Regions from separate parts of the Serratia marcescens subsp. marcescens ATCC 13880 genome, predicted to be linked through region 2. Evidence: predicted binding sites of a transcription regulator. Region 2 holds the regulator's gene; each other region holds the start of a gene.
The links. The regulator PhoB, encoded in region 2, activates phosphate uptake and scavenging genes when phosphate is short. The targets are predictions, from matches to a motif close to CTGTCATAAAACTGNCNNAT.

Region 1 (9,710 bases), 1.1 Mb from region 2:
CATCGCGTTTGAGCGAAGTGGAAGGCGTGAACAACCGTCTGCAGCTGGCGACCCTGGAGCGCGTGTTCCAGTCGGAACAGTCTGAAAAGCTGCTGCTGGCCGGCGTAATGCTGTTGGATCCGGCGCGTTTCGACCTGCGTGGTGAACTTGTTCACGGCCGCGACATCACTATTGATGTGAATGTGATTATCGAAGGTCACGTCAAGCTGGGCGACCGGGTGAAAATCGGCGCCGGCTGCGTGCTAAAAAACTGCGTGATCGGTGATGACTGCGAGATCAGCCCTTACAGCGTACTGGAAGACAGCGTGCTGGAAGCAGACTGCACGGTGGGGCCGTTCGCCCGCTTGCGCCCAGGCGCGGAGCTGGCGGCAGGGGCTCACGTCGGCAACTTCGTGGAAATGAAAAAGGCGCGCCTGGGCAAAGGCTCCAAGGCCGGTCACCTCAGCTACCTGGGCGATGCTGAAATCGGCGATGACGTGAATATCGGCGCCGGCACCATCACCTGCAACTACGATGGCGCCAACAAGCACAAGACGCTGATCGGCGATGGCGTGTTCGTCGGTTCCGATACTCAGCTGGTGGCGCCGGTGTCGGTCGGTAAAGGCTCCACCATTGCCGCCGGCACCACGGTGACGCGAGATATCGCCGAAAACGAACTGGTCCTGAGCCGCGTCAAGCAGGTGCACATTCAGGGCTGGCAGCGCCCGGTGAAGAAGAAGCCATAGTGTGTTTTGCGTTGGGCTCTATTCACGAGCCCAATACAAAACATAATAACCCCACCATCTACAGGCTCGGGGACGCACGGTAAAACCGGCAAAAATCAGGTCAAGGCATCGAAAACGTCCACGAAGGACGTTCATTAGGAATACAACTGATGTGTGGAATTGTAGGCGCAGTAGCGCAACGTGATATCGCAGAAATTCTGTTGGAAGGTTTACGCCGTCTCGAGTACCGCGGTTATGACTCCGCCGGTCTGGCGGTGGTCGATGAAAAAGGTAACGTCAGTCGCCTGCGTCGCGTTGGCAAGGTACAAAAGCTGGCCGAAGCGGCGGAACAAACCGATCTGCACGGCGGTACCGGCATCGCTCACACCCGTTGGGCTACGCACGGTGAACCGACCGAAGCGAACGCGCACCCGCATGTTTCCGACTACATTACCGTGGTGCATAACGGCATCATCGAAAACCACGAGCCGCTGCGCGAACTGCTGATTGAACGCGGTTACCGTTTCAGCTCTGAAACCGATACCGAAGTGATTGCGCACCTGGTGCACTGGGAACAACTGCAAGGCGGTACGCTGCTGGAAGTGGTTCAGCGCGTGATCCCGCAGCTGCGCGGCGCTTATGGCACCGTGGTGATGGACAGCCGCGATCCGAGCGTGCTGGTCGCGGCGCGTTCCGGCAGCCCGCTGGTTATCGGCCGCGGCGTTGGGGAAAACTTCATCGCTTCCGATCAGCTGGCGCTGCTGCCGGTCACCCGCCGCTTCATCTTCCTGGAAGAGGGTGACGTGGTGGAAGTGACTCGCCGCACCGTCAACATTTTCGACAAACAGGGCAACGCCATCGAGCGCCCTGAGATCGAATCCCAGGTGCAGTATGACGCCGGCGACAAGGGCGCTTACCGCCACTACATGCAAAAAGAGATTTACGAACAGCCGCTGGCGCTGAAAAACACTCTGGAAGGGCGTTTCAGTCATGGCCAAATCAACCTGAGTGAGCTGGGGCCGCACGCCGACGAGCTGCTCGCCAAGGTGCAGCACGTGCAGATTATCGCCTGTGGCACTTCTTACCACTCCGGTATGGTGGCGCGTTACTGGTTCGAAGCGCTGGCCGGTGTGCCGTGCGATGTCGAGATCGCGTCCGAATTCCGTTACCGCAAATCGGCGGTGCGTCCGGGCAGCCTGATCATCACTCTGTCGCAGTCCGGCGAAACCGCCGACACTCTGGCGGCGCTGCGCCTGTCCAAGGAGCTGGGTTATCTCGGTTCGCTGGCCGTTTGTAACGTTGCCGGCTCTTCGCTGGTGCGTGAATCCGATCTGGCGTTGATGACCAAAGCGGGCACGGAAATCGGCGTAGCCTCGACCAAAGCCTTCACCACGCAGCTCACCGTGCTGTTGATGCTGGTGGCGCGCCTGGGCCGTCTGAAAGGCATGGCGGAAAGCGTGGAGCACGAGATCGTGCATGGTCTGCAGGCGTTGCCGGCGCGTATCGAGCAGATGCTGTCGATGGATAAAGAGATCGAAGCGCTGGCGGAAGGCTTCTCCGACAAGCACCATGCGCTGTTCCTCGGCCGTGGCGATCAGTATCCGATCGCCATGGAAGGGGCGCTGAAGCTGAAAGAGATCTCCTATATTCACGCCGAAGCTTATGCGGCGGGCGAGTTGAAACACGGCCCGCTGGCGCTGATCGACGCCGATATGCCGGTGATTGTGGTGGCGCCGAACAACGAACTGCTGGAAAAGCTGAAGTCCAACATTGAAGAAGTGCGCGCGCGCGGCGGCCAGCTGTACGTGTTCGCCGATCAGGACGCCGGCTTCGTCAGCAGCGAAGGCATGACCATCATTCCTCTGCCGCACGTCGAGGAAATCGTCGCGCCGATCTTCTACACCGTGCCGTTGCAGCTGCTGTCTTACCATGTGGCGCTAATCAAAGGCACCGACGTTGACCAGCCGCGCAACCTGGCGAAGTCTGTCACCGTAGAGTAATTTGCCGCAGGTAAACTGCAAAAGCCGGCCTTAGCGCCGGCTTTTTTCATGAGTGACCTTAAAGATGACAGCGCTGCCGTTTCGGTGATAAACGTTGTCATATTCAAGCGGATAGGCCGCGCCAAGCCGGTTTTTTATTGCTTGGGAAATGTGCTGTTTCACGGCTAACCTTATGATTTAAATACAAACAAACACTCATTAAATGCACTGTAATATAACTGTCATATTGCGTACATTTTTCTGTCACCAAACTGTCCTATTTTCCCTCCTGCAGCAATACTTACTCTGATTAAAACGACTCGAAGTCGATTTTAAGTATCCCATTAGGAGGGATTATGAAACTGATGCGTACCACCGTCGCCAGTATTGTGGCAGCGACCTTCTCCCTGACCGCCGTGTCCGCGTTCGCTGCTGCCAGCCTGACCGGTGCAGGTGCGACATTCCCCGCTCCGGTTTACGCCAAGTGGGCAGATTCTTATCAGAAAGAAACCGGCAACAAAGTTAACTATCAGGGCATCGGCTCCTCTGGCGGCGTAAAGCAAATCGTGGCCAACACCGTTGACTTTGGCGCTTCCGACGCCCCGCTGTCTGACGACAAGCTGGCGGCCGACGGCCTGTTCCAGTTCCCGACCGTGATCGGCGGCGTGGTGCTGGCGGTGAATATTCCGGGCATCAAATCCGGCGAACTGACGCTGGACGGCAAAACCCTGGGCGATATCTACCTGGGCAACGTCAAAAAGTGGAACGATCCGGCTATCACCAAGCTGAACCCAGGCGTGAAACTGCCTGACCAAAACATCGCCGTAGTGCGCCGCGCCGACGGTTCCGGCACTTCGTTCGTGTTCACCAGCTACCTGTCCAAAGCCAATGCGCAGTGGAAAGAAAAGATTGGCGCCGGTTCTACCGTTAACTGGCCGACCGGTCTGGGCGGTAAAGGCAACGACGGCATCGCCGCCTTCGTTCAGCGTCTGCCAGGCTCTATCGGCTACGTAGAATACGCTTACGCCAAGCAGAACAACCTGGCTTACACCAAGCTGGTGTCCGCCGACGGCAAACCGGTCAGCCCGACCGAAGAGAGCTTCAGCAACGCCGCCAAGGGTGCGGATTGGAGCAAAACCTTTGCTCAGGATCTGACTGACCAGAAAGGCGACAACGTGTGGCCAATCACCTCCACCACCTTCATCCTGGTGCACAAAGAGCAGAAAAACCCTGCTCAGGGCGCCGAAGTGCTGAAGTTCTTCGACTGGGCCTACAAAACCGGTGCAAAACAAGCTAACGAGCTGGATTACGCCACCCTGCCGGCAGAAGTGGTTGAGCAGGTGCGTGCGGCCTGGAAAACCAACGTAAAAGACAGTTCAGGTAAAGCGCTGTACTAACAACGCAGGGGCGCGGGTTCGCCGCGCCCCACACAGTTCTTCAGGCTCCGATCCCGGTTGGGGCTGCCAGGGTTCAAACAGAGAGTAATCTATGGCTGAGTACAAGCCGACCATCAAAGCACCGGGCAAAAACGGTGACATCATTTTCAGCGCGCTGGTGAGACTGGCTGCGCTGATTACCCTATTGTTGCTGGGCGGCATCATCGTTTCGCTGATCTTCGCCTCCTGGCCAAGCATGCAGAAATTCGGCTTTGCGTTCCTGTGGACCAAAGAGTGGGACGCGCCGGCGGAGCAGTTCGGCGCGCTGGTGCCGATCTACGGCACCGTGGTCACCTCGCTTATCGCGTTGATCATCGCCGTGCCGGTGAGCTTCGGCATCGCGCTGTTCCTGACCGAACTGGCGCCGAACTGGCTGAAGCGGCCGCTGGGCATCGCCATTGAGCTGCTGGCGGCCATTCCGAGCATCGTCTACGGCATGTGGGGACTGTTCGTGTTCGCCCCGCTGTTCGCCGAATACTTCCAGACGCCGGTGGGCGACGTGCTGTCGGGCATTCCAATCGTTGGCGAGCTGTTCTCCGGCCCAGCCTTCGGCATCGGCATCCTGGCCGCCGGGGTGATCCTGGCGATCATGATCATTCCTTACATCGCCGCAGTGATGCGCGACGTGTTCGAACAGACCCCGGTGATGATGAAAGAGTCGGCCTACGGCATCGGCTGCACCACCTGGGAAGTCATCTGGCGCATCGTGCTGCCGTTCACCAAAAACGGCGTCATCGGCGGGGTGATGCTGGGCCTGGGCCGTGCGCTGGGGGAGACCATGGCGGTGACCTTTATCATCGGCAACACTTACCAGCTCGACAGCGCTTCGCTATACATGCCGGGCAACAGCATCACCTCGGCGCTGGCCAACGAATTCGCTGAAGCCGAGTCCGGCGTGCACACTGCCGCGTTGATGGAGCTGGGCCTGATTCTGTTTGTTATCACCTTTATCGTGCTGGCGCTGTCGAAACTGATGATCATGCGTCTGGCCAAGAATGAGGGGCGTTAACATGGCGACGATGGATATGCAAAACGCAGTCGTTCTGGCGGAAAGCCGCCGCAAAATGCAGGCCTGGCGCCGGCAGAAAAATCGCCTCGCGCTGTTCCTGTCGATGGCGACCATGGCGTTCGGGCTGTTCTGGCTGATCTGGATCCTGATCGCCACCGTCACCAAAGGCTTCGACGGCATGTCGCTGGCGCTGTTCACCGAGATGACCCCGCCGCCGAACACCGCGGGCGGCGGCTTGGCCAACGCCATCGCTGGCAGCGGCCTGTTGATCCTGTGGGCGACCCTCTTCGGTACGCCGCTGGGCATCATGGCCGGCATCTACCTGGCGGAATACGGCCGTAAATCCTGGCTGGCGGAAGTGATCCGCTTTATCAACGACATCCTGCTGTCCGCACCGTCGATCGTGGTGGGCCTGTTCGTTTACACCATCGTGGTGGCGAAGATGGAACACTTTTCCGGTTGGGCCGGCATCGTGGCGCTGGCGTTGCTGCAGGTGCCGATCGTCATTCGCACCACCGAGAACATGCTGAAGCTGGTGCCGGATACGCTGCGCGAGGCCGCCTATGCCCTGGGCACGCCGAAATGGCGCATGATTTCCGCCATCACGCTGAAGGCGTCGGTGTCCGGCATCATCACCGGCGTGCTGCTGGCGATTGCGCGCATCGCGGGGGAAACCGCGCCGCTGCTGTTCACCTCGCTGTCGAACCAGTTCTGGAGCACCGACCTGATGCAGCCGATCGCCAACCTGCCGGTGACCATCTTCAAATTCGCCATGAGCCCGTTCGCCGAATGGCAACAGTTGGCCTGGGCCGGGGTGCTGTTGATCACCCTGTGCGTACTGTTACTGAATATCCTGGCGCGCGTAATTTTCGCCAAGAAAAAGCATTCGTAAAATTTTGAGCACCGCTTTGGCGGCGCTGATGAAAAGAGAGAAGTCTTGATGAGTATGGTTACTGACGCTTCCAGCAGCAAAATTCAGGTACGCGATCTGAACTTCTACTACGGCAAATTCCATGCGCTGAAGAACATCACGCTGGATATCGCCAAGAACAAGGTCACCGCGTTTATCGGCCCATCCGGCTGCGGCAAATCCACCCTGCTGCGCACCTTTAACAAGATGTACCAGCTGTACCCGGAACAGCGTGCGGAAGGCGGCATTCTGCTGGACGGCCAGAACATCCTGACCGACAACTCGGATATCGCGTTGCTGCGCGCCAAGGTCGGCATGGTGTTCCAGAAGCCGACGCCGTTCCCGATGTCGATTTACGACAACATCGCTTTCGGCGTTCGCCTGTTTGAAAAGCTGTCGCGCGCCGATATGGACGAGCGCGTACAGTGGGCGCTGACCAAGGCCGCGTTGTGGAACGAAACCAAGGACAAGCTGCACCAGAGCGGCTACAGCCTCTCCGGCGGCCAGCAGCAGCGTCTGTGCATCGCCCGCGGCATCGCCATTCGTCCGGAAGTGCTGTTGCTGGATGAGCCTTGCTCGGCGCTGGATCCGATCTCCACCGGCAAGATTGAAGAGCTGATCAGCGAGCTGAAGGCCGATTACACCGTGGTGATAGTGACGCACAACATGCAGCAGGCGGCGCGCTGCTCCGACTCTACCGCATTTATGTATCTGGGCGAGCTGATCGAGTTCAGTGATACTGATAACCTGTTCACTGCGCCGCAGAAAAAGCAGACTGAAGACTACATCACTGGCCGTTATGGTTGATAGGAAGCATCATGGATAACCTGAATTTAAACAAACACATTTCCGGCCAGTTCAACGCAGAGCTCGAGCATATCCGCACCCAGGTGCTGACCATGGGCGGGCTGGTGGAGCAACAGCTGACCGATGCCATCACCGCGATGCACAATCAGGATGGCGAGTTGGCCAAGCGCGTAATTGAAGGCGACGCCAAGGTCAACATGATGGAAGTGGCGATCGACGAAGCGTGCGTGCGCATCATCGCCAAGCGCCAGCCGACCGCCAGCGATCTGCGCCTGGTGATGGCGATCATCAAAACCATTTCCGAGCTGGAGCGCATCGGCGACGTGGCGGACAAGATCTGCCGCACCGCGCTGGAAAAGTTCTCGCACCAGCATCAGCCGCTGCTGGTCAGTCTGGAGTCGCTAGGGCGCCACACCGTGCAGATGCTGCACGACGTGCTGGACGCGTTCGCGCGCATGGATCTGGACGAAGCGATCCGTATTTACCGCGAAGATAAAAAGGTCGACCAGGAATACGAAGGCATCGTGCGTCAGCTGATGACCTACATGATGGAAGACTCGCGCACCATTCCGAGCGTGCTGACCGCGCTGTTCTGCGCCCGCTCTATCGAGCGTATCGGCGACCGCTGTCAGAACATCTGCGAATTTATCTTCTATTTCGTCAAGGGGCAGGATTTCCGTCATTTGGGCGGCGATGCCCTGGAAAAGCTGCTCTCTCCGGGCGGTAAAGACGAAAAGGCCGACTAACTCTTTCCGGGTAATATCCTTCAAAGGCGCGGTTTCCCGCGCCTTTATTCCATCTTAAACGCGTAAAGATAAAAAGGTTATAAATATAGCTTTTTATATTATTTCCTGACCTATGTGGCGCTTGCTAGCTTATTCGCCAGCAGGACATCAACCACTTAGGAGCTTTCTATGAAACATCGCGCTTTGGCCTTAACGTTGTTAGCCAGTCTGACCGGCCTCGCCGCCGGCGCCGCGCACGCGGACAAACTTGACGATATCAAGCAAGCCGGCGTGGTGCGTATCGCGGTGTTCGACAGCAACCCGCCGTTCGGCTACATCGATCCGCAGAGCAAAAAGCTGGTGGGCTACGATGTGGACGTAGCCGACGCGATCGGCAAAGCGCTGGGGGTGAAAGTGGAGCTGCGCGCCACCAATCCGGCCAACCGCATTCCGCTGCTGGTGTCGAAGAAGGTAGACCTGATTGCCGCCAACTTCACCATTACCGACGAGCGCGCCAAGGAAGTGAACTTCAGCGTGCCGTATTTCGCCACCGGCCAGAAATTCATCGCCCGCAAAGGCGTATTGAAAACCCCGGAAGACATCAAGAAGCTGCGCATCGGCGCGGACAAGGGCACGGTGCAGGAAATCACCCTGCGCGAGCGTTTCCCGACGGCGAAAGTGATCTCCTACGATGATACCCCGCTGGCGTTCGTGGCGTTGCGCAACGGCAACGTGCAGGCGATCACTCAGGACGACGCCAAGCTGGTCGGCCTGCTCGGCAACCTGCCGGCGGCGCAGAAGGCGGAATTTGAAATTTCGCCGTTCAGCCTGACCAAAGAGTATCAGGGCGTGGGCATTCCCAAGGGCGAGGATCGCCTGACCGCCGCGGTGAATGAGACGCTGATCAAGCTGGAAAACGACGGCGAAGCGGTTAAGATTTACGATCGCTGGTTCGGGCCGGAGACCAAATCCGCCCAGCCGCGCGGCGATTTCAAAATCGCGCCTTTGGATCAGCAACCGAAAGCCTGATTTAACCGCTCGCGGTGAGATCGGTACGGAGGGGCGCAGCTTGCTGCGCCCCTGATGCATTCTGCAAGACAAGGATTGAACATGAATCTGGACTGGCTGCTGGCGCCGCAATACCTGAACTGGCTGTGGCACGGCTTTCTGCTGACGCTGTGGCTTTCCGCCTGCGCGGGCTTGGCGGCCACGCTGTTGGGCTTCGTGCTGGCGGCGATGCGCGACAGCAGCCTGCGGCCGCTGCGTTGGCTGGCGATGGGGTACAGCTCGCTGTTTCGCAATACGCCGCTGCTGGTGCAGCTGTTCTTCTGGTACTTCGCCGCCGGGCAAATCCTGCCGTCCGCCGCCATGCAGTGGCTGAACAGCGCACATCAGGTCGGCCCGCTTGAGTGGCCGTCGTTCGAGTTTCTCGCCGGTTTCTTCGGCCTGACGCTGTACTCCACCGCCTTTATCGCCGAAGAGATCCGCTCCGGCATTCGCGGCGTCGCCGGCGGGCAGAAATATGCCGCTCAGGCGCTGGGGCTGACCGGCTGGCAGGCGATGCGCTACGTGGTGCTGCCGCAGGCGCTGAAAATCGCGCTGCCGCCGCTGCTGGGGCAATACATGAACGTGATCAAGAACTCGTCGCTGACCATGGCGATCGGCGTTGCCGAACTCTCTTACGCCTCGCGTCAGGTCGAAACCGAAACCCTGCGCACCTTCCAGGCGTTCGGCGTGGCGACGGTACTGTATATCGCCATCATCGCGCTGCTGGAAGGTTGGGGCATGTGGCGACAACAGCGTAAACCGCTGGGAGGACATTGAGATGGATTTCAGCGTGATTCATGACAACCTGGGTTACCTGCTGTGGGGCACCTGGCCGGATGGGCCGCTGGGCGGCGCGGCGCTGACGTTGGCGATCAGCCTGATGGCCGGCGTGGTCTCGGCGGTGCTCGGCACCTTACTCGGCGTGGCGCTGGCGATGTCGCGCGGCGTCGCCGCCGGGCTGCTGGCGGCGGTGTTGGGCTTTTTCCGCGCTATTCCGGTCATCATGCTGATCTTCTGGACCTATTTCCTGCTGCCGATGGTGTTTGGCGTCGAGATCCCGGAAATTACCACCGTGGTGTGTGCGCTGGCGTTG
Region 2 (9,710 bases):
ACTGTTCCAGCGCGTGGCGCTGCTGCTGCAAGGGGTGATCATCAGCATCCAGGCGACGCTGTGGCTGCAGAGCGGCAGCCAGACTCAGGCGGTGATCGTCACCGCCGCGCAGGTGTGGATCCTCGCCTTCACCCTGTTGTCGCTGTTCTCGCTGCTGGATACGCTGCTGGCGCTGCTGCGCCAAAGCCCGATTTCCAATCAGCTGCCGCTGCGCGGCATTTTCCAGGGCCTGAAGCTGGTGGCGGCGATCCTGATCGGCATCATGATCGTCTCATTGCTGATGGGCAAATCGCCGCTGCTGCTGCTCAGCGGTCTGGGCGCCATGACCGCGGTCTTGATGTTGGTGTTCAAGGATCCGATCCTCGGGCTGGTGGCCGGCATCCAGCTCTCCGCCAACGACATGCTGAAGATCGGCGACTGGCTGGAAATGCCGAAATACGGCGCCGACGGCGCGGTCACCGACATCGGCCTGACCACGGTCAAAGTGCGCAACTGGGACAACACCGTCACCACCATCCCCACCTACGCGCTGATCTCCGACTCATTCAAGAACTGGCGGTCGATGTCGGAATCCGGCGGGCGCCGCATCAAGCGCAGCCTGAATATCGACACCGGCAGCGTGCACTTCCTGTCGGAAGAAGAGCAGCGCCGCCTGCAGCGCAACCCGCTGCTGCACAGCTATCTGAACGTTAAGACCCAGGAGCTGAGCCAGCACAACCAGGAAATCGCCGTCGATCTGGCCTCGCCGCTCAACGGCCGCCGCCTCACCAACCTCGGCACGCTGCGCGCCTATCTGGAAGCCTACCTACGCGCTCATCCGCGCATTCACCAGAACATGACGCTGATGGTGCGCCAGCTGGCGCCGACGCCGGAGGGCCTGCCGCTGGAAATCTACGCCTTCACCAACACCACGGTCTGGGCGGAGTACGAAAGTATTCAGGCGGATATTTTCGATCATATCCTGGCGGTGATCGACGAGTTCGGCCTGCGCGTGCATCAGACGCCAACCGGCAATGACCTGCGCGGCATGCTGCGACAAAGCGCGAACGCTTCCTGACGTCGGCTGACGTAACTGTGTCTGCTGGTAATTATTCTCTTTCAATTGCCAGCAGATATCTCCATCCCCTTCTTTTCCCCGGCGAAAACGGCGTTAATGCGCCATCACCTTCACCACCGAGAGGGAAAGCCCTTGCTGAAACGCATACGTCATCGGCTGTTTACCCTGCTGGCCACCCTGCTGTTTATCGGCTGCCTGCACAGCGCGTCGCTGGATGAAAGCCGCATGCCCCGCAATCTGCAACCTTCGCTGAGCGCCCTCAGCAGCAACCTGCAGGACATTCGCGAAGTGCTGGCGCGCTGCGCCGGCGAGGAAGAGGAGGAACGGCTGAACGACGGCGGCATGCGCATCGAAGCGCGCGCCGCCGGGGAGGAGGAAGCGGAAGATAAACCCTAAAAAAACACCGGCCTCAGCCGGTGTTTTTCCATTTAGTCTTGCTGCGTCGCCAACGGCGCGCGTTTTTTCTGATGGTTGACCTTGAACCAGTACCCCGCCAGCAGCAACACCACCCAGACCAGGCCGGCGTACAGCGAGACGCGCGTGGTCGGGAAGTAACCGATCAGGCCGATGATGAACACCAGGAACACGATCGCCACCACCGAGGTGAACACCCCGCCGCGCAGCGGGAACGCCAGCTGCTTCACCTGCTCTTTGCTCAGGCTGCGGCGGAAGGCGATTTGCGAGAACAGGATCATGATCCACACCCACACGGTGGCGAAGGTCGCCAGGGAGGCGATCACCAGGAACACGCTCTCCGGCATGATGTAGTTGAGGTATACCGCCAGCAGCAGCGCCAGCATCATCACCACCACCGTCACCCAGGGAATGCCGCGTTTCGACACCTTGCTGAACATCTTCGGCGCGTGCCCCTGCTCGGCCATGCCATGCAGCATGCGGCCGACGCCGAACACGTCGCTGTTGATCGCCGACAGCGAAGCGGTGATCACCACGAAGTTGAGGATGCCCGCCGCCACGGTGATGCCCATATGCTGGAAGGTCAGCACGAACGGGCTGCCGTTGGTGCCCACCTGGTTCCACGGGTAGATCGACATGATGACAAACAGCGTGCCGACGTAGAACACCAGAATGCGCCACGGCACCGAGTTGATGGCTTTGGGAATCGATTTTTTCGGATCTTTGGCTTCGCCGGCGGTGATGCCGATGATTTCAATGCCGCCGTAAGCGAACATCACCAGCTGCAGCGACAGGATCATGCCGATAACGCCGTTGCTGAAGAAGCCGCCGTTCGACCACAGGTTATGAATGCCGGTCGGTTGCCCGCCGTTGCCGATACCCCAGATGATGATGCCGATGCCGGCCGCGATCATGATGATGATGGTGGCGACCTTGAAGAACGAGAACCAGAACTCCAGCTCGCCGAATACCTTGACGCTCATCAGGTTGATGGCGCCGATGATCAGCACCACGCTCAGCACCCAGATCCAGTGCGGCACTTCCGGGAACCAGACCCCCATATAGATGCCGAAGGCGGTCACGTCGGCGATGGCGACGATCAGGATCTCAAAGCAGTAAGTCCAGCCGGTGATGTAACCCGCCATCGGGCCGAGGTAGTCCTGCGCGTAGCGGGAAAATGAGCTGGCCTGCGGGTTGTTGACCGACATCTCCCCCAGTGCGCGCATGATGATAAAGGCCACGATGCCGCCGATCAGGTAAGCCAGCAGCACGCTCGGGCCGGCCATTTTGATGGCGTCCGCCGAGCCGTAGAACAACCCGGTGCCGATGGCCGACCCCAGCGCCATAAAGCGGATATGACGCGTGCTGAGGCCGCGTTTCAGCTTATTGTCGGAGGCAGTGGTGGGTGACTGTTGTTGCATGAAAATGACCCATAGTTTTAAACGAAAAAAAGCCACGGACATGTCCGTGGCCCTGGATTTAGCCGGGGGATTATCAGTGCGCGGTCACTTGGGAACGCGTGCACACCCGATCATAAATCGCGACCAGCGCCAACATCAGCAGCGAAGGCGGCAACCATGCCAACCCCTGCTCCGCCAGCGGCAGGTGAGTGGACCAGGCCGGCAGCAGCTGCTGGAAGCTGGACGCTTTCACCGCGTCAAGAATACCAAACAACAGGCTGACAAGCATCACCGGCGCGATGATGCGCGGCGCGCTGTGCCACCAACGCAGGGTGAAGCTCAGCACCACCAGCACGATGCACGGCGGATAAATCGCGGTCAGCACCGGAATGGAGATCTGGATCAGGTGGCTCAGGCCGAGGTTGGACACCACCATCGAGAACAGGCCCAGGATAAACACCAGCGTCTTGTAAGAGAACGGCAGGTATTGCGCGAAGAACTCGGCGCAGGCGCAGGTCAGGCCCACCGCGGTCACCATGCAGGCGATGAAGATCAGCGCCGCCAGGAAGAAGCTGCCGAGGCCGCCGAAGGTGTTCTGAACGTAAGCGTGCAGGATCACCGCGCCGTTGGTGGCGTCAGGCACCAGCGCGCCGCTGCCGGAGCCCAGCTTGAACAGGCTCAGATAAACCAGCGTCAGGCCCACGCCGGCGATCAAACCGGCCAGAATGGTGTAACGGGTCAATAGACCGGCGTCTTTCACGCCGCGCGAGCGCGCCGCGTTGACGATAACGATGCCGAATACCAGCGCGCCCAGCGTATCCATGGTCAGATAGCCGTTAACGAAGCCGGAGGAGAAAGGCACGCTCTGATAAGCCGCCGTCGCCGGGATAGGCGCGCCGGCAGGCCACAGCAGCGCGGCGATGCCCAGTACGGCCAGCGCGACGATCTTCAGCGGCGCCAGCACGTGGCCGACGGTATCGAGCAGACGGCCCGGATACAGGGAGATGCCGATCACCAGCGTGAAGTACACCAGACTGTAGATGAACAGCGGCATGGCGCCGTCGCCGGTCAGCGGGGCGATGCCCACCTCAAAGGACACGGTGGCGGTGCGCGGCGTGGCGAACAGCGGGCCGACGGCCAGGTAGCAGACGGTCGCCAGCAGCAGGCCGGCGCCGCGGCCGATCGGCGAACTGAGGGCGTCGATGCCGCCGCCGACGCGCGCCAGCGCGATGACGGTGATGACCGGCAGGCCCACGGCGGTGAGCAGGAAGCCCAGCGCAGCGATCCAGACGTGTTCACCGGACTGCAAGCCGACCATCGGCGGGAAGATGATGTTCCCGGCCCCAACGAATAAGGCAAAGGTCATGAAGCCCAGTGCCAGGATATCTTTTGACGTTAAACGATGACTCATACGATGTCGTGTTGCCTGTTCAAATGAAAAAAAATTGTCCGATAGCGTGGTGGCGAAACGCCCCACCCGGTTGCCGGCATGCCCGATCGTCGCAGCGCCTAATAAGCACCCTAAACGCAGTCGATCCGGCGTTTATGTCCCTATTCGAAAGTGGCCGCTCATGAAGATGGGCAAAATTTTAGGAGTTATAAAAATGGAGGTTTAATCCGACAACGAAGGCTAAGGTAAACGTTTATAGCGCTTCAAGGCAAGACGCACGGCGAAAAGCAGAGCTATCGACCATATAAACTTTAGCCACCAGTCGATCATATTGGCTATCAATAAATATACACTACATGATTTGTATCATTTTTGAACAATGAATTCACGAAACGTGAAGCATATATCGCTTTACCGCGCGAAAACGCCAATAAATGCCCGGTTTTCGCGTGGTATAAGCTCCGTTTTGCCGTGAAAAAAGGCGAAAATTACGCCGATTTTTGTCGCTTATTGCGCCGTGGCCGGCGCGAGCGGTGGCAACCCGAGCGCCTGACGAGTCTTCTGCAGGGCGGCCGGCGGCAGCGGCAGATAGCCGTCGTGGTTGACCAGGCTTTGCCCTGGTGTCGACAGCACGCGATCGAGGAACGCGGCGGTCAGCGGCTCCAGCGGTTGATTGGGGGCTTTGTTGATGTAGATATACAGATAGCGCGACAGCGGGTAGCGATCGTTGCGCACGTTGGCGGCGGTAGGCGCGACATAGTCTTCTCCCGACTCCGCCAGCGGCAGCAGCCGCACGCCGCTGGCGCGAAAACCGATGCTGGCGTAGCCGATGCCGTTGAGCGAACCGGCCACCGCCTGCACCACCGAAGCCGAACCAGGCAGCTCATTGACGCGCGGCATGAAATCGCCGCCGCACAGCGCGCGCAGTTTGAAATAGCCGTAGGTGCCGGACGCCGAGTTGCGGCCGAAGCGTTGCAGCGAGCGTGTCGCCCAGTCGCCGCGCAGCCCCAGCTCGCCCCAGCGCGTCAGCGGCTGGCTTTCACCGCAGCGCCGGGTGGCGGAGAAAATGCGATCGAGCTGCTGCAGGTTAAGGCCGCGCAGCGGATTGTCCTGATGCACCAACACCACCAGCGCATCCACCGCTACCGGCACCGCCAGGGGCGCATAACCGTAACGGTGTTCGAACGCCGAAACCTCGGCCGCCTTCATCGGCCGGCTCATCGGGCCCAGTTGCGCGGCGCCCGCCGCCAACGCGGTCGGCGCGGTCGACGAACCGGCGGCCTGGATCTGCAGGTTGACGTTGGGATAATGCTGGCTGAAATCCTGCGCCCACAGCGCCATCAAATTCGCCAGCGTGTCGGAGCCGACGCTGGACAGGTTGCCCGCCAACATGCCGTCAGGCTGCGCCAGCGCGCCGCGTCCGGCCAGCAGCGCCAGGCAAAGCAACAGCCCTCGGGTAATTCGGGTCATACCGGTGTCTCGCGTTAATTTTTCACCGCATTCTCTGATAAAGCGGCGGGAACAATCAACCGATTGGGCAAGGTAAAGATAAAGCGGGTGCCGATCCCCGGTTCGCTGAGGATCTCCAGCCGCGCGTCGTGATGGCTGAGCGCGTGCTTGACGATCGCCAGCCCCAGCCCGCTGCCGCCGGTCTGGCGCGAACGGGCCTTGTCGACGCGATAAAAACGCTCTGTCAGGCGCGGCAGATGCTCGGCGGCGATGCCCGGCCCGTTGTCGCTGACCTGGAATTGCGCGCCGTGCGCCGTCTGCTGCCAGCTGACTTCGATATGGGTGCCCTTCGGCGTGTGGTTGACCGCGTTGTACACCAGGTTAGACACCGCGCTGCGCAACTGATCTTCATTGCCGAACACGTTGAGCTGTTCGTTCACCCGGAAGGTGATCTCGTGATTGCCGCCGCTCAGCGATTGCGCCTCGCGCTGCAACACCCGCAGCATCAGCGGAATATCCACCCGCTCGTTCATGTCGACATTGGGCGCCGCCTCGATGCGCGACAGCGTCAGCAACTGCTTGACCAGCCCGTCCATCCGGCGGGTCTGCTCTTGCATGGTGCTAAGCGCCTTGCTGCGCAGCGAGCCATCCTGCTCTTCGTCGCCCATCATCTCCAGATAGCCCTGCAGCACCGTCAGCGGCGTGCGCAGTTCATGACTGACGTTGGCGAAGAAGTTGCGCCGCGCGCCCTCCAACTGGCGCATCTGGGTGACGTCGCGCGCCACCATCAGCAGTTGCCCTTCAGAATACGGCATCACGCGGAATTCGACGTAGTGTTCGTTGTTCAGCTGCAGCGTCAGCGGGCGCGAAAACTCCTGTTGTTGCAGATAGTGGCTGAATTCCGGATACCGCAGCAGGTTAAGGATGTGCTGGCCGTTGTCTTCCGGCCAGCGAAAGCCGAGCAGATGCTGCGCCAGCCCGTTGCACCAGAAGATATTGCCTTCGACGGTGGTCATCACCACCGCGTCAGGCAGCGATTCGGCCCCGCTGCGAAAGCGCTTGATCAGCAGCGCCAGCTCGCGCCGGCGGCGGCGGTTGCGCTGCTGCATCTGATACAGGCCATAGAACAGCGGCTCCCAGCTCCAGCGGCCGGGCGGCGGCGTCATGCTGCGGTCGATCCACAGCCAATGGGAGAGTTTGAGCTGGTTGTAGAAATTCCACACCAGCGCAGCCAGCGCGGAGGCCAGCAGGAACCAGGGCAGATAACCGAAAATCAGCCCCAGCAGTAAGGCGGGCAGACAGAAAAGAGCCAGCTCCAGAGCCAGCCTCTTCCACGACAGACGTTCTAACACGGCATATTCTCCAGCGCGGCGCGATCAGTAGCGCGTTGAGAACCGGTAGCCGGTGCCCCGAACGGTTTGAACCATTTTATCATGCCCACTGGTTTCTAACGCCTTGCGGAGCCGACGGATATGCACGTCAACGGTACGGTCTTCCACATAAACGTTAGTGCCCCAGACGTGATTAAGCAACTGCTCGCGGCTATAAACCCGCTCCGGGTGGGTCATAAAGAAGTGCAGCAGCTTGAACTCTGTCGGCCCCATGTCCAGCGCCTGATCGTTCGCCATTACGCGATGGGAGGACGGATCCAGACTCAACCCTTGCATTTCAATCACTTCTTCCACCGCCATCGGCGAAATGCGGCGCATGACCGCTTTGATGCGCGCCACCAGCTCCTTGGGCGAGAACGGCTTGGTGATGTAATCATCCGCCCCCACTTCCAGGCCGCGCACCCGGTCTTCTTCTTCGCCGCGCGCGGTCAGCATCATCACCGGGATATCGCGGGTCAGCGCTTCGCGCTTCATATGTTTGATAAACTGAATGCCGGAACCGCCGGGCAACATCCAGTCAAGCAACACCAAATCAGGGAACGGCTCAGACAGACGCGTCACGGCGCTGTCATAATCCTCGGCTTCCAACGGTTGGTAACCATTCTGTTCCAACACAAAGCACACCATCTCACGGATCGGCGCTTCGTCTTCCACCACCAGTATGCGTCTTGCCATCGTCAATCCTGCCAATGTGTTAGCGACTTTTCGGGCGCCATTATGCGTCAGTTTTGTGACACTTTTATGAAAAAAACCGGCTGTTATAGGCAGTAAGCATAGCGATTATTTCCCGCAGTAAAGAAAAATCATCCGGTTGTCATCATCATTGCGCCGGGACAGCCGCCGCCGCGGCCTTTATAATCATCGCCATTATCTTCACATCCGGGAGTGTCATGCGCCTGATCCACACCTCTGACTGGCACCTTGGCCAGTACTTTTTCACCAAAAGCCGCGCCGCCGAGCACCAGGCTTTTCTGAACTGGCTGATCGAACAGATCGAACAGCAGCAGGTGGATGCGCTGATCGTCGCCGGGGATCTGTTCGATACCGGCTCGCCGCCCAGCTATGCCCGCGAGCTGTACAACCGCTTCGTGGTGGAACTGCAGCGCACCGGCTGCCAGTTGGTAGTGCTGGGCGGCAACCACGATTCGGTCGCAACGCTGAACGAATCGCGTGAACTGCTCTCCTGCCTGAACACCACGGTGATCGCCAGCGCGCAGGGCGCCCCGGAACAGCAGATCGTGGTGCTTAACCAACGCGACGGCCAGCCGGGCGCGGTGCTGTGCGCCATCCCGTTCCTGCGGCCGCGCGACCTGCTCACCAGCCGCGCCGGCGAATCCGGCGCGCAGAAACAGCAGGCGCTGCAGGAAGCCATCGCCGAACATTACCAAGCGCTGTATCAGGCGGCCTGCGAGCGCCGCGACCAGCTGGGCCTACCGCTGCCGATCGTCGCCACCGGCCACCTGACCACCGTCGGCGTCACCACCTCCGACTCGGTGCGCGACATCTATATCGGCACCCTCGACGCCTTCCCGGCGCAGGCCTTCCCGCCCGCCGACTATATCGCGCTCGGCCACATTCACCGCGCGCAGAACGTCGCCAAATCGGAGCATATTCGCTATAGCGGCTCACCGATCCCGCTCAGTTTCGATGAGCTGGGCAAAGCCAAAAGCGTCTTCCTGGTCGATTTCGCCGACGGCGCTTTGCAGCGGGTAGACGCGTTAACGATCCCGCAGTTTCAGCCCATGCAACTGATCAAAGGCGATCTGGCCGAGATCGAACGGCAGCTGCGGCAATTTGCCGACTATGCCGGCGAGCTGCCGGTGTGGCTGGATATCGAAGTGGCGACGCAGGACTACCTCAGCGACATCCAGCGCCGCATCCAGCTGATGGCGGATGAGCTGCCGGTGGAAGTGGTGCTGCTGCGGCGCAGTAAAGAGCAGCGCCGCCAGGCGATCGCGCAGCAGGATAAAGAAACGCTGAACGAGCTGAGCGTCAACGAAGTGTTCGAACGGCGTCTGACACAGGAGGCCGACATGCCCGAAGCGCGCCAACGGCGGATGCACCAACTGTTCCGCCAGGTGGTCGAGGCGGTGCAGCAGAACGCCGAGGAGACCAACCCATGAAGATCCTCAGCCTGCGCTTAAAAAACCTCAACTCGCTGCAGGGCGAATGGAAAATTGACTTCACCGCCGAGCCGTTCGCCAGCAACGGCCTGTTCGCCATTACCGGCCCGACCGGCGCGGGCAAAACCACCCTGCTGGACGCCATCTGCCTGGCGCTGTACCACCAAACGCCGCGCCTCAACGTCACGCCGAGCCAGAATGAACTGATGACCCGCCACACCGCCGAATCGCTGGCGGAGGTCGAATTCGAGGTCAAGGGCGTCGGCTATCGCGCCTTCTGGAGCCAGCGCCGCGCCAAAAACGCGCCGGACGGCAATCTGCAGGCGCCGAAGGTCGAACTGGCGCGCCGCGAGGACGGCAAGATCCTGGCGGACAAGGTGCGCGACAAGCTGGAGCTTACCGCCGCCATCACCGGGCTGGACTTTGGCCGCTTCACCAAATCGATGATGCTGTCTCAGGGGCAGTTCGCCGCGTTCCTCAACGCCG
Region 3 (9,710 bases), 850 kb from region 2:
TCTGCCGCAGCAGCTCCAGGGTGTAGGCGGTCCAGCCCATCTTCTCCATATGGCAAGGCGTGTGATACGCCACCCGCAGCGGCGTGCGTTTCAGCGGCAGGCTGCGCCCCTGATTGATCAGGCGATAGAGATAGCGCGTCGCCAGCTCCACCCGATCGCGCACCGGGGTAGTGTCTACGTCCAGCAAGTGGGGGTATTCGTCGCGCAGGGTGAAGGTGCAGCTCGATGAAGTGGCCACCACCGGAATGCCGCGCTCCAGCACCGTTTCATGCAGCGACTCGGCGTTAACCCTGGCCTGCTTTTTGGCCTGCTCAATAAACCCGTTGGCGATCAGCGGCACGCCGCAGCATTTCTCGCGCTTCAGCAACTGCACGCCGATATCCAGCGCATTGAACACCCGGATCAAATCCTTGCCCAGCTGCGGGTGGTTATAGTTGACGAAGCAGCCGTGGAAAAACGCCACCTGCTCGGCGTAACGCTGCTGCGCCTGCGCCTGCTGCCGGTACCAGCGGCGGAAGGTGCCGAACGAGTATTTCGGCAGTTCGCGGCGGTGATCGATCTTCAGCGCCTTGTCCAGCAGCTTGCGCACCGGTTTCAGCCCGGTGGCGGCGTTGACGATCGGCGCAAATGGCGTCGACAGCGAGCCCATGATATCGGTGTGGCTGAGGATGGCGTCACGCAGCGTCGGCTTGCTCTGGGCGAAGTCGGCGCGGGCGCGCTGAATGATGTCGCCGATTTTGACGTCGGACGGGCAGGCCACTTCACAACGCTTGCAGTTGGTGCAGTATTTCAGCGCTTCGTCGTACAGCGCCGGGTCTTTCAGCCGCAGCCGCTCGCCGTCCGGCCCCGCCTGTTTCGGCCCCGGATAGAGCGGGTTCACTTTGGCGACCGGGCAGTAGGTGGTACAGACGGTACATTTGATGCAGCTTTCAAAGCTGTGGTCCTGATGCAGGCTCATACGCACTCCTCCGCGGCGATCTGCTGCGCGACGTGCAGCGCACCGATCAATGACACGCCGGCGCCGCAGCCCTGCTGCAGCGGATCGTAGCCGCCGGCGACCGCGCCGATGGCATACAGATTGTCGAACGGCACTCCCTGCTTCATCGCCCGCAGCCTGCCGTCGGTGCGCACGCCAAACTGCAGATAAGGCTGCGGCGCGAACAGCTCGCGCCGGCTCCAGTCGGCGCGATCGGCGCGGCTGTGCACGTCCAGCCCGAAGATCGGCTCACGCACCCGGTCGAAATCGGCCACCAGCCCATTGCTGAAGAAGCTGCCGCTGGCCAGCACCACCTGCTGCGCCCGCAGCGGAATATCGCCGTGGTTGCGGGTGTACAAACCGGTGATGCGACCGTCCTCGCTCTCGGCGCGCAGCACGCTGTCGCCGGGCATGAAAACGCCGCCCAGCTGTTGGAAACGCCGCCGCAGCGCCTGATGCAAGCGCATGCCGGGCACCGAAGGCGGCAGCGTCGGCAGCAGCCGGATCGGCTTGCCGACCGCATCCTGCAGCACCGCCAGCGACGCGTCGTCCTCCAGGCCCAGACAGGCCGGCAGGAAGAGCGCCTCGGCCTCGCCCGCCAGCCGCCGCAGCTCCTCGGCCATCGGCGGCAGACTTTCCATCAAATCCAGAACCCGGGCGATGTTCACCGCGCGGAACTCGCTGGGGTTATTGCGCAATCTGTCCAGCGCCGGCATGTGCAGATAGGCTACCTCCGTCTCTACGCCGAGCTCGCGGCTCAAGGCGTCGGCGGCCATCTGCGGCTGGAAGTCGAGGAACCCTTCGATGCCGATCACCGCGATGCGCCGCCACGGCAGTTGGCCGGTCAGCGGCAGCGTCGGGATCGCCTGCGGGCTGAGCCAGGTGGCGCGGCGCGTGCCAAGCGGCGTAATGCGCAGATGGTTGTTGGCTCCCTCGCCCTGCAGGTGCAGCCCGCAGCGCTCCAGCAGCCGCTGTGCGGCGGCGGACAGCGCCGCCACCCGGCCGGGCCCAATCAGAGAATACGGATGCTGCGGCGCCTGTTGCGCCAGCTGCGGCAACGCCGCCAGCGGCATCTCGACCGGCGTGCCGTCCGGCAATCTCGCCAGCAGATCGAGCGAGCCGGAGGAGAAGTAGAGCGCGCTCTGGCCAGAACTGACCACCGCACAGCGTTTGCCCAGTTCGGCCACGGCAATGGCGCAGCTCAGGCCCGCCAGGCCGCCGCCAATCACCACTACGTCAAATCGCATCATCCGCCTCCTGCTCTTTGTCTGCCTGGGCCTCAAGCCCGCATAATCCCTGGTAAACCCAACTGGTAAATTCACTCTCGCGCAGCGCGTCGCCCCAGGCGATCGGCCGCACGCCTTTCCAGCGTTCGTTGAGGAACTGCGACAGCTGCGCGATGGATTGCTGCGGCGTGCTGACCTTGAAGCGCGTCAGCAGTCCGGCGGCGCGGCAGGCGCAGAGTTCCCCCTGGCAGGTGCCCATGCCGACGCGGGTGCGGCGACGCAGATCCACCAGGTTATTGACGGTCAGCGAATTGACCGCATAGCGCACTTCCCCGGCGGTCACCGCCTCGCATTCGCACACCAGGCTGGTGTCGAGCCGATCGGCCGCCGGCACCTGGCTGGCGCGATCGCCGTGCCGGTAGATCGCCGAGCCGCGAATGCTGGCGGGCAGTGAGACCACGCTGCGCGCCGTTTCCTCCGCCGACTGGCGGGATCCGGGCAACGCGTCCTGCGCGGTGGTGCACGGGCGGTTTACGCCAAGCTTTTCGCACACCTTGTCGGTGGCCCACTCCGCCATCAGACGATAGGTCATCAGCTTGCCGCCGGTGATGGTGATAAACCCTTCCAGCCCGTCGCGGCTGGCGTGATCGAGCAGCACGATGCCGCGGCTGACGTTGCGCCCGCTGGGATCGTCGTCGCTGGCCACCAGCGGCCGCACCCCGGCATAGGCGCGCAGAATGCGGGTCTGCGCCAGGGTGGGCGCCAGCAGCGCCCCTTCGCGGATCAGAATGTCCACCTCCTGCGGCGTCACCAGCATGTTATCGATTTGGTCGTAGTCGATATGGGTCGAGGTGGTGCCGATCAGCGAGATGGTGTCGCCCGGCACCAGGATGTCGGCGTCCGCCGGTTTGCGGCAACGGTTGATCACCATATTGTTGATGCGGTGACCGAGGATCAGCAGCGCCCCCTTGGCTGGGAACATGCGGATGCGCAAATCGGCGTATTCGGCGATCTGCTGGCCCCAGATGCCGGCGGCGTTGACCACCACCGGTGCGTGCAGCTCATAGCGCCGCTGATTCTGATGGTCGTAAACGCGCACGCCCGTCACCCGGTCGCCGCTGCGCAGCAGCCCCACCACCTGGTGGTAAGTCAGGATCTGCGCGCCGTGTTCGCGCGCGTCCAGCATGTTGGCGGCGGTCAGCCGGAAAGGATCGACGGTGCCGTCCGGCACCCGCACCGCGCCGATCAGCACCGGGTTAGCCGCCGGCTCCAGCCGCAGCGCCAGCTGCGGGTCGATCGCTTCGGCGTCGATATCGGCCTGGCGACAGGCGGCGATAAACTGTTGCTGATAGTCCAGCGAGTCTTGCGGCAGGGTGATGAACAGCCCATCGGTGCGTTCGATACAGTGATGCGCAATGCGTTTCAGGATGCGGTTTTCTTCGATGCACTCGCGCGCCGACTCGCCGTCGGTCACCGCATAGCGCGCGCCGCTGTGCAATAAACCGTGGTTGCGGCCGGTGGCGCCGGTAGCGATGTCGTGGCGCTCCAGCAAAATGCATCGCAGGCCGCGCCGCGCACAGTCGCGGGCAATGCCTGCGCCGGTGGCGCCGCCGCCGATGATGATCACATCCGTTTCGCCGCCGTCAAAATAGCTGCTCATGTCGCTCCCTCAGGATCGGTAGTTATGAGCCTATTGAGCCACGGTTATTGGGGTCTTTGTTTGATAAGGAACAATAACGAACATAAAACGAAATAAAAATGACCACAAAAAACCATCAATGTGATCATAATCACGATTTTTGGACGTTTTTCTATTTCATAACGTTAACGAATCGCTCAAAATCCGCCGTGGTTTCATGAAAGTGTAACAATTGCGCCATTCGTCACAGCGACACCAGGCGTATTTGATGACAATGGCGCTCGTTATGGAACACAAAAACACCACATTCGATATCCGCTCAATCATCAAATGAACGTAAAAGGTCATATTGATGTGATAACAGATAAAGCCATCGGAGGCGCTCATGTTGAGTATTTTTAAGCCGGCCGCACACATCGCCCGTGTGCCGAGCGATAAGGTAGATCCGCTCTACCGTAAGCTGCGCTGGCAAATTTTCCTGGGGATCTTCTTCGGTTACGCCGCCTACTATCTGGTGCGTAAGAACTTCACCCTGGCCATGCCTTACCTGATCGAACAAGGCTTCAGCCGCGGCGACCTCGGCTTCGCGCTGTCGGGCATCTCTATCGCCTACGGCTTCTCCAAATTCATCATGGGTTCGGTTTCCGACCGTTCCAACCCGCGAGTGTTCCTGCCTGCCGGCCTGATCCTGGCGGCGGCGGTGATGTTGTTCATGGGCTTCGTGCCGTGGGCCACCTCCAGCATCGCCATCATGTTCGTCCTGCTGTTCCTGTGCGGCTGGTTCCAGGGCATGGGTTGGCCGCCGTGCGGCCGCACCATGGTGCACTGGTGGTCGCAGAAAGAACGCGGCGGCATCGTCTCCATCTGGAACTGCGCCCACAACGTGGGTGGCGGCCTGCCGCCGCTGCTGTTCCTGCTGGGCATGGCCTGGTTCAACGACTGGCACGCGGCGCTGTACATGCCGGCCTTCGGCGCCATCCTGGTGGCCCTGATCGCCTTCGCCCTGATGCGCGATACCCCGCAATCCTGCGGCCTGCCGCCGATTGAAGAGTACAAAAACGACTACCCGGACGACTACAGCGAAAAAGACGAAGAAGAGCTGACCGCCAAGCAGATCTTCATGCAGTACATCCTGCCGAACAAGCTGTTGTGGTACATCGCGGTCGCCAACGTGTTCGTCTACCTGCTGCGTTACGGCATTCTGGACTGGTCGCCGACTTACCTGAAAGAAGTGAAGCACTTCGCGCTGGACAAGTCTTCCTGGGCTTACTTCCTGTACGAATACGCCGGTATCCCGGGCACCCTGCTGTGCGGCTGGATGTCGGACAAAGTGTTCAAAGGCAACCGCGGCGCCACCGGCGTGTTCTTCATGACGCTGGTGACCATCGCCACCGTGGTGTTCTGGATGAACCCGGCCGGTAACCCGACCGTAGACATGATCTGTATGCTGGTCATCGGCTTCCTGATCTACGGCCCGGTGATGCTGATCGGCCTGCACGCGCTGGAGCTGGCGCCGAAGAAAGCCGCCGGCACCGCCGCGGGCTTCACCGGCCTGTTCGGCTACCTGGGCGGCTCGGTCGCGGCCAGCGCCATCGTCGGCTACACCGTAGACTTCTTCGGTTGGGACGGCGGCTTCATGGTGATGATCGGCGGCGGCGTGCTGGCGGTTATCCTGCTGCTGCTGACCATGCTGAACGAGAAGAAACACCACGCGGAAATCGCAGCCGGCAAACGCGGCTAAGCGTCACACGACTTTTGCATGATTTAAAGGCCGCCCTGCGGCCTTTTTACTACCCTGCCCCCAACAACATGGAGAAAACGGAATGCGGACTCAAGTCAAAGCCCTGCTGACAGGGATCATTCTCGCCACCTCAATGGTCAGCGCCGCGCAGGCGGCGGACAAAGTGGTGATCGCCCACCGCGGCGCCAGCGGCTACCTGCCGGAACACACCCTGCCGGCGAAGGCGATGGCCTACGCGCAGGGCGCCGATTATCTCGAACAAGATCTGGTGATGACCAAGGACAACGAGCTGGTGGTGCTGCACGACCATTACCTCGATCGCGTCACCGACGTCGCCGAACGCTTCCCGGACCGCGCGCGTAAAGACGGCCGTTATTACGCCATCGACTTTACGCTGGCGGAGATCAAATCGCTGAAGTTCACCGAAGGCTTTGAAATCGAAAACGGCAAGAAGGTGCAGGGCTACCCTGGCCGCTTCCCGATGGGCAAATCCGACTTCCGCGTGCACACCTTCCAGGAGGAGATCGAGTTCGTGCAGGGTCTGAACCATTCGACCGGCAAGAACATCGGCATCTACCCTGAAATCAAGGCGCCGTGGTTCCACAAACAGGAAGGCAAAGACATCTCCAGCAAAGTGCTGGCGGTGCTCAAGCAGTACGGCTACACCGGCAAGAACGACAACGTCTACCTGCAGTGCTTCGACGCCAACGAGCTCAAACGCATCAAGAACGAGCTGGAGCCGAAGCTGGGCATGGATCTGAAGCTGGTGCAGCTGATCGCCTATAACGACTGGCAGGAAACCTACGAGCAGAAAGCCGACGGCAAGTGGGTGGAATACGACTACGACTGGATGTTCAAACCGGGCGCGATGAAGAAAATCGCTCAGTATGCCGACGGCATCGGGCCGGACTACCACATGCTGGTGGTGGCGGATCAATCCAAGCCGGGCCACATCGTGCTGACCGACATGGTGAAAGAAGCGCACGCCAGCAAGCTGGCGGTGCATCCGTTCACCATCCGCGCCGATGCGCTGCCGAAGTACGTGACCGACGTAAACCAGCTGTATGACGTGATTTACAACCAGGCCGGCGTCGACGGCGTGTTCACCGACTTCCCGGACAAGGGCGTGCAGTTCCTGCAGAAGCAGGGCCAGCACAAGTAATGCCAAGGGCGCCGCAAGGCGCCCTTATTATTTAAAGGTTATTTCAGAGGAACATCTTGCGCAGGTAGTGCGGCACCGCGTTATCGACGTTGGAGCCGATCACTTCCAGCTCCGGCAGCATGTCCTTCAGGCGCTGATGCGCGTCGCGCATGATGCAGCCCTTGCCGGCCATCGACAACATCTCCAGATCGTTCATGCCGTCGCCAAAAGCGATGCACTCTTGCAGCGTATAGCCGATGATCTTGGCCACTTCTTCCAGCGCATGCCCTTTCGACACGCCGCCCGCCATCACTTCCAGGCAGGTCGGGAACGAGAAGCTGACGTTGACCCGATCGCCCCAGCGCGCGTTGATGGCGTCTTCCACCTGCAGCAACCGCTCGTGATCTTCACAGGTGAAGTAAACCTTGCAGACGCCGTCAGTTTCCAGCAGGCCCGGCTCAAACAGCTGATATTTGAACACCGATTCCTGGAAGAACTCTTCCTGCTCCGGGCTTTCGCGGTTGGTAAACCAATCGTCGTTACGGTAGACGTTGGTGGTGATATCCGGATCGTCGTGCAGCATGCCGTACAGATCGCGGGCGATATCTCCGTCCAGGTTGTGGCTGAAAATCAGTTCGCCGGCGGTGTTGTGCACCCGTGCGCCGTTGGAAGTGATCATAAAGGCGCTGATCTCCAGGCTGTCGCGGATCTGCGCCACGTCGATATGGTGGCGGCCGGTAGCGAACACGAAATGCACGCCGCGCTGAGTCAGCAACTTCAGCGTTTCTTTAGCGTACGGCGACAGGGTATGGTCGGGAGACAGCAGCGTGCCATCTAAATCGGAAGCGACGACGTGATACATAGCGTTATGTTCTAACCTCTGATGGAGTTGTCGGCGGCAGCGCGCCGCCTAAGTGTTGAGCAAAGAAGCGCAGAATTGCGTTCAGTGCTTCGGCGCGCAGCGCGTCCCGCTCGAACAGGATCTCATGGCGTGCGCCGTTGATAACCCACGGGAGCCCCCCTTCGCAAGGGCGCCCCGCGTCTGACAGAGCCTGACAAAAAGCCTGGTGCGAACGGTTGTCGACTACCCGTTCTTCACCGGCCTGCAAAAGCAACAGCGGCGTGGTGATCTCCCCGGCCTGCGCGATAATCTGCCGGCCGGCGCGGATGCTCTCCCGCACCCAATGGTAGGTCGGCCCGCCCACCTGCAGCTCGGGGTAATCGGCATAATAGCGCAGGCTGCGACGGTAACGCTCGCGGCTATGGGTCAACACGTTGACCACATAGGGCAACGGACGCCACTGGCCGGTGCCCACCGCGTAATAATCGCGGATCGCCGGGCGGGTCTCCGCCCAGTCGAGAATGCGATCGGCCAGCCAACCCGGCATCGGCAACCGGATGCCGAACATCGGCGCGCAAAACGCCGCCGCGTCGAACGCCTGCGGCCGGCGCTGCAGGAACTGCGCCAGGATCGCGCCGCCCATCGAATGCGCCAGCGCGAAGCGCTGCCGATAACCGCGCGATTCGACCTCGCGCAGCCACAGCTGCTCGAAATCGTCCACGTAGTCGGCGAAGTTTACCACATGACCGCGGTGCGTATCCGCCAGTAAACGCCCGGAACGCCCCTGGCCGCGATGATCGACGATCACCACGTCGTAGCCGCAGTGGAACAGATCGTAGGCCACCTCGGGGTATTTCACATAGCTTTCGATGCGGCCGGGGCTGACCACCACCACGCGCTGATGCCGCGCGGAACTGAAGCGCACAAAGCGGATCGGCACGCCGTCCACGCCGCTGAATTCGCCTTCTTCGCGCTGCCGCCAGAAATCCAGCAGCGGCCCGGTGGCGAAGGCAGCGAACTGCGTTTCACGCGTTAACCAGTCATCGGAGCTGAGAGTGAACGAGGTCATCGAGAGCGTTTTCCCTGTGGGGCCGGCGGAAAAATGTGACCGCTGGCACAAGAAATCATACTAGCGTATTGTGATTCAATTCTTACAAAAACGGCGCCGCCTCGGCGCATTGTGGCACAAAACGACACTTTCAGGGAGCCGAAGCACCATGACCTTGGACTGGTGGTTAACCTATCTGCTGACCACGCTTATCCTGAGCCTCTCCCCCGGTTCAGGCGCCATCAATACCATGAGCACCGGCATCAGCCACGGCTATCGCGGCGCCGCCGCGTCGATCGCCGGGCTGCAGGTCGGGTTGAGCGCGCACATCGTGCTGGTGGGCATCGGCCTCGGCGCGCTGATATCGCAATCGCTGCTGGCGTTCGAGCTGCTGAAATGGCTGGGCGCCGCCTACCTGGTGTGGCTCGGCATCCAGCAATGGCGCGCCGCCGGGGCGCTGGATCTGCATGCGCTGGCGGGCAGCATGCCGCGCCGCCGTCTGTTCCGCCGCGCGGTGCTGGTCAACCTGACCAACCCGAAAAGCATCGTGTTCCTCGCCGCGCTGTTCCCGCAGTTCATCTTGCCCAATCAGCCCCAGGCTGAGCAGTATCTGGTGCTCGGCGTCACCACCGTGGTGGTGGATATTCTGGTGATGATCGGTTACGCCACCCTGGCGACGCGCATCGCCGGCTGGCTGAGAACGCCGCGCCAGATGCAGCTGCTCAACCGACTGTTCGGTTCGCTGTTCATTCTGGTGGCGGGGCTGCTGGCGACCGCCCGCAAAGCCTGACAGAAAAGGCCGGGCATCGCTGCTCGGCCTTGGGCATTTCACTGCGGTTAGCGGGTAAATATCAGATGTAACCCGAAGCCGGTAAACAGCACACCCGCCACCCCGTCTATCCACTTGGCCAACCGCTGATAGCCGCGGCGCATCGCCGGCAGCGCAAACACCACCGCCACCAGGCTGAACCAGACGAAGGTCTCGGCGACGATCAGCAAGAACAGCCCCCAGCGCGCTCCGGCGCCGACGCTGTCGCCGACGAACAGCGAGAACACGCTGCCGAAATAGATCACCGCTTTCGGGTTGGACAAATTGGT

Region 1: the regulator PhoB is predicted to act here: its motif matches at 2,945-2,964, upstream of pstS (phosphate ABC transporter substrate-binding protein PstS).
Region 3: the regulator PhoB is predicted to act here: its motif matches at 4,054-4,073, upstream of glpT (glycerol-3-phosphate transporter).

The regions. Positions count from the first base shown of each region.
Region 1 covers NZ_CP071238.1:5,093,733-5,103,442, forward strand. Annotated here, with positions in the region: gene glmU (bifunctional UDP-N-acetylglucosamine diphosphorylase/glucosamine-1-phosphate N-acetyltransferase GlmU) at 1-725, shown strand, start outside; gene glmS (glutamine--fructose-6-phosphate transaminase (isomerizing)) at 875-2,704, shown strand; gene pstS (phosphate ABC transporter substrate-binding protein PstS) at 3,040-4,080, shown strand; gene pstC (phosphate ABC transporter permease PstC) at 4,172-5,128, shown strand; gene pstA (phosphate ABC transporter permease PstA) at 5,130-6,020, shown strand; gene pstB (phosphate ABC transporter ATP-binding protein PstB) at 6,075-6,845, shown strand; gene phoU (phosphate signaling complex protein PhoU) at 6,857-7,591, shown strand; gene J0F90_RS24350 (ABC transporter substrate-binding protein) at 7,760-8,599, shown strand; gene J0F90_RS24355 (amino acid ABC transporter permease) at 8,681-9,394, shown strand; gene J0F90_RS24360 (amino acid ABC transporter permease) at 9,396-9,710, shown strand, end outside.
Region 2 covers NZ_CP071238.1:1,040,548-1,050,257, reverse strand. Annotated here, with positions in the region: gene J0F90_RS04895 (mechanosensitive ion channel family protein) at 1-1,057, shown strand, start outside; gene J0F90_RS04890 (hypothetical protein) at 1,190-1,453, shown strand; gene proY (proline-specific permease ProY) at 1,486-2,892, opposite strand; gene brnQ (branched-chain amino acid transport system II carrier protein) at 2,966-4,282, opposite strand; gene J0F90_RS04875 (PstS family phosphate ABC transporter substrate-binding protein) at 4,769-5,731, opposite strand; gene phoR (phosphate regulon sensor histidine kinase PhoR) at 5,746-7,062, opposite strand; gene phoB (phosphate response regulator transcription factor PhoB) at 7,087-7,776, opposite strand; gene sbcD (exonuclease subunit SbcD) at 7,992-9,224, shown strand; gene sbcC (exonuclease subunit SbcC) at 9,221-9,710, shown strand, end outside.
Region 3 covers NZ_CP071238.1:193,318-203,027, reverse strand. Annotated here, with positions in the region: gene glpC (anaerobic glycerol-3-phosphate dehydrogenase subunit GlpC) at 1-958, opposite strand, end outside; gene glpB (glycerol-3-phosphate dehydrogenase subunit GlpB) at 955-2,223, opposite strand; gene glpA (anaerobic glycerol-3-phosphate dehydrogenase subunit A) at 2,213-3,862, opposite strand; gene glpT (glycerol-3-phosphate transporter) at 4,227-5,582, shown strand; gene glpQ (glycerophosphodiester phosphodiesterase) at 5,665-6,744, shown strand; gene yigL (sugar/pyridoxal phosphate phosphatase YigL) at 6,788-7,585, opposite strand; gene pldB (lysophospholipase L2) at 7,590-8,633, opposite strand; gene rhtB (homoserine/homoserine lactone efflux protein) at 8,782-9,402, shown strand; gene rhtC (threonine export protein RhtC) at 9,450-9,710, opposite strand, start outside.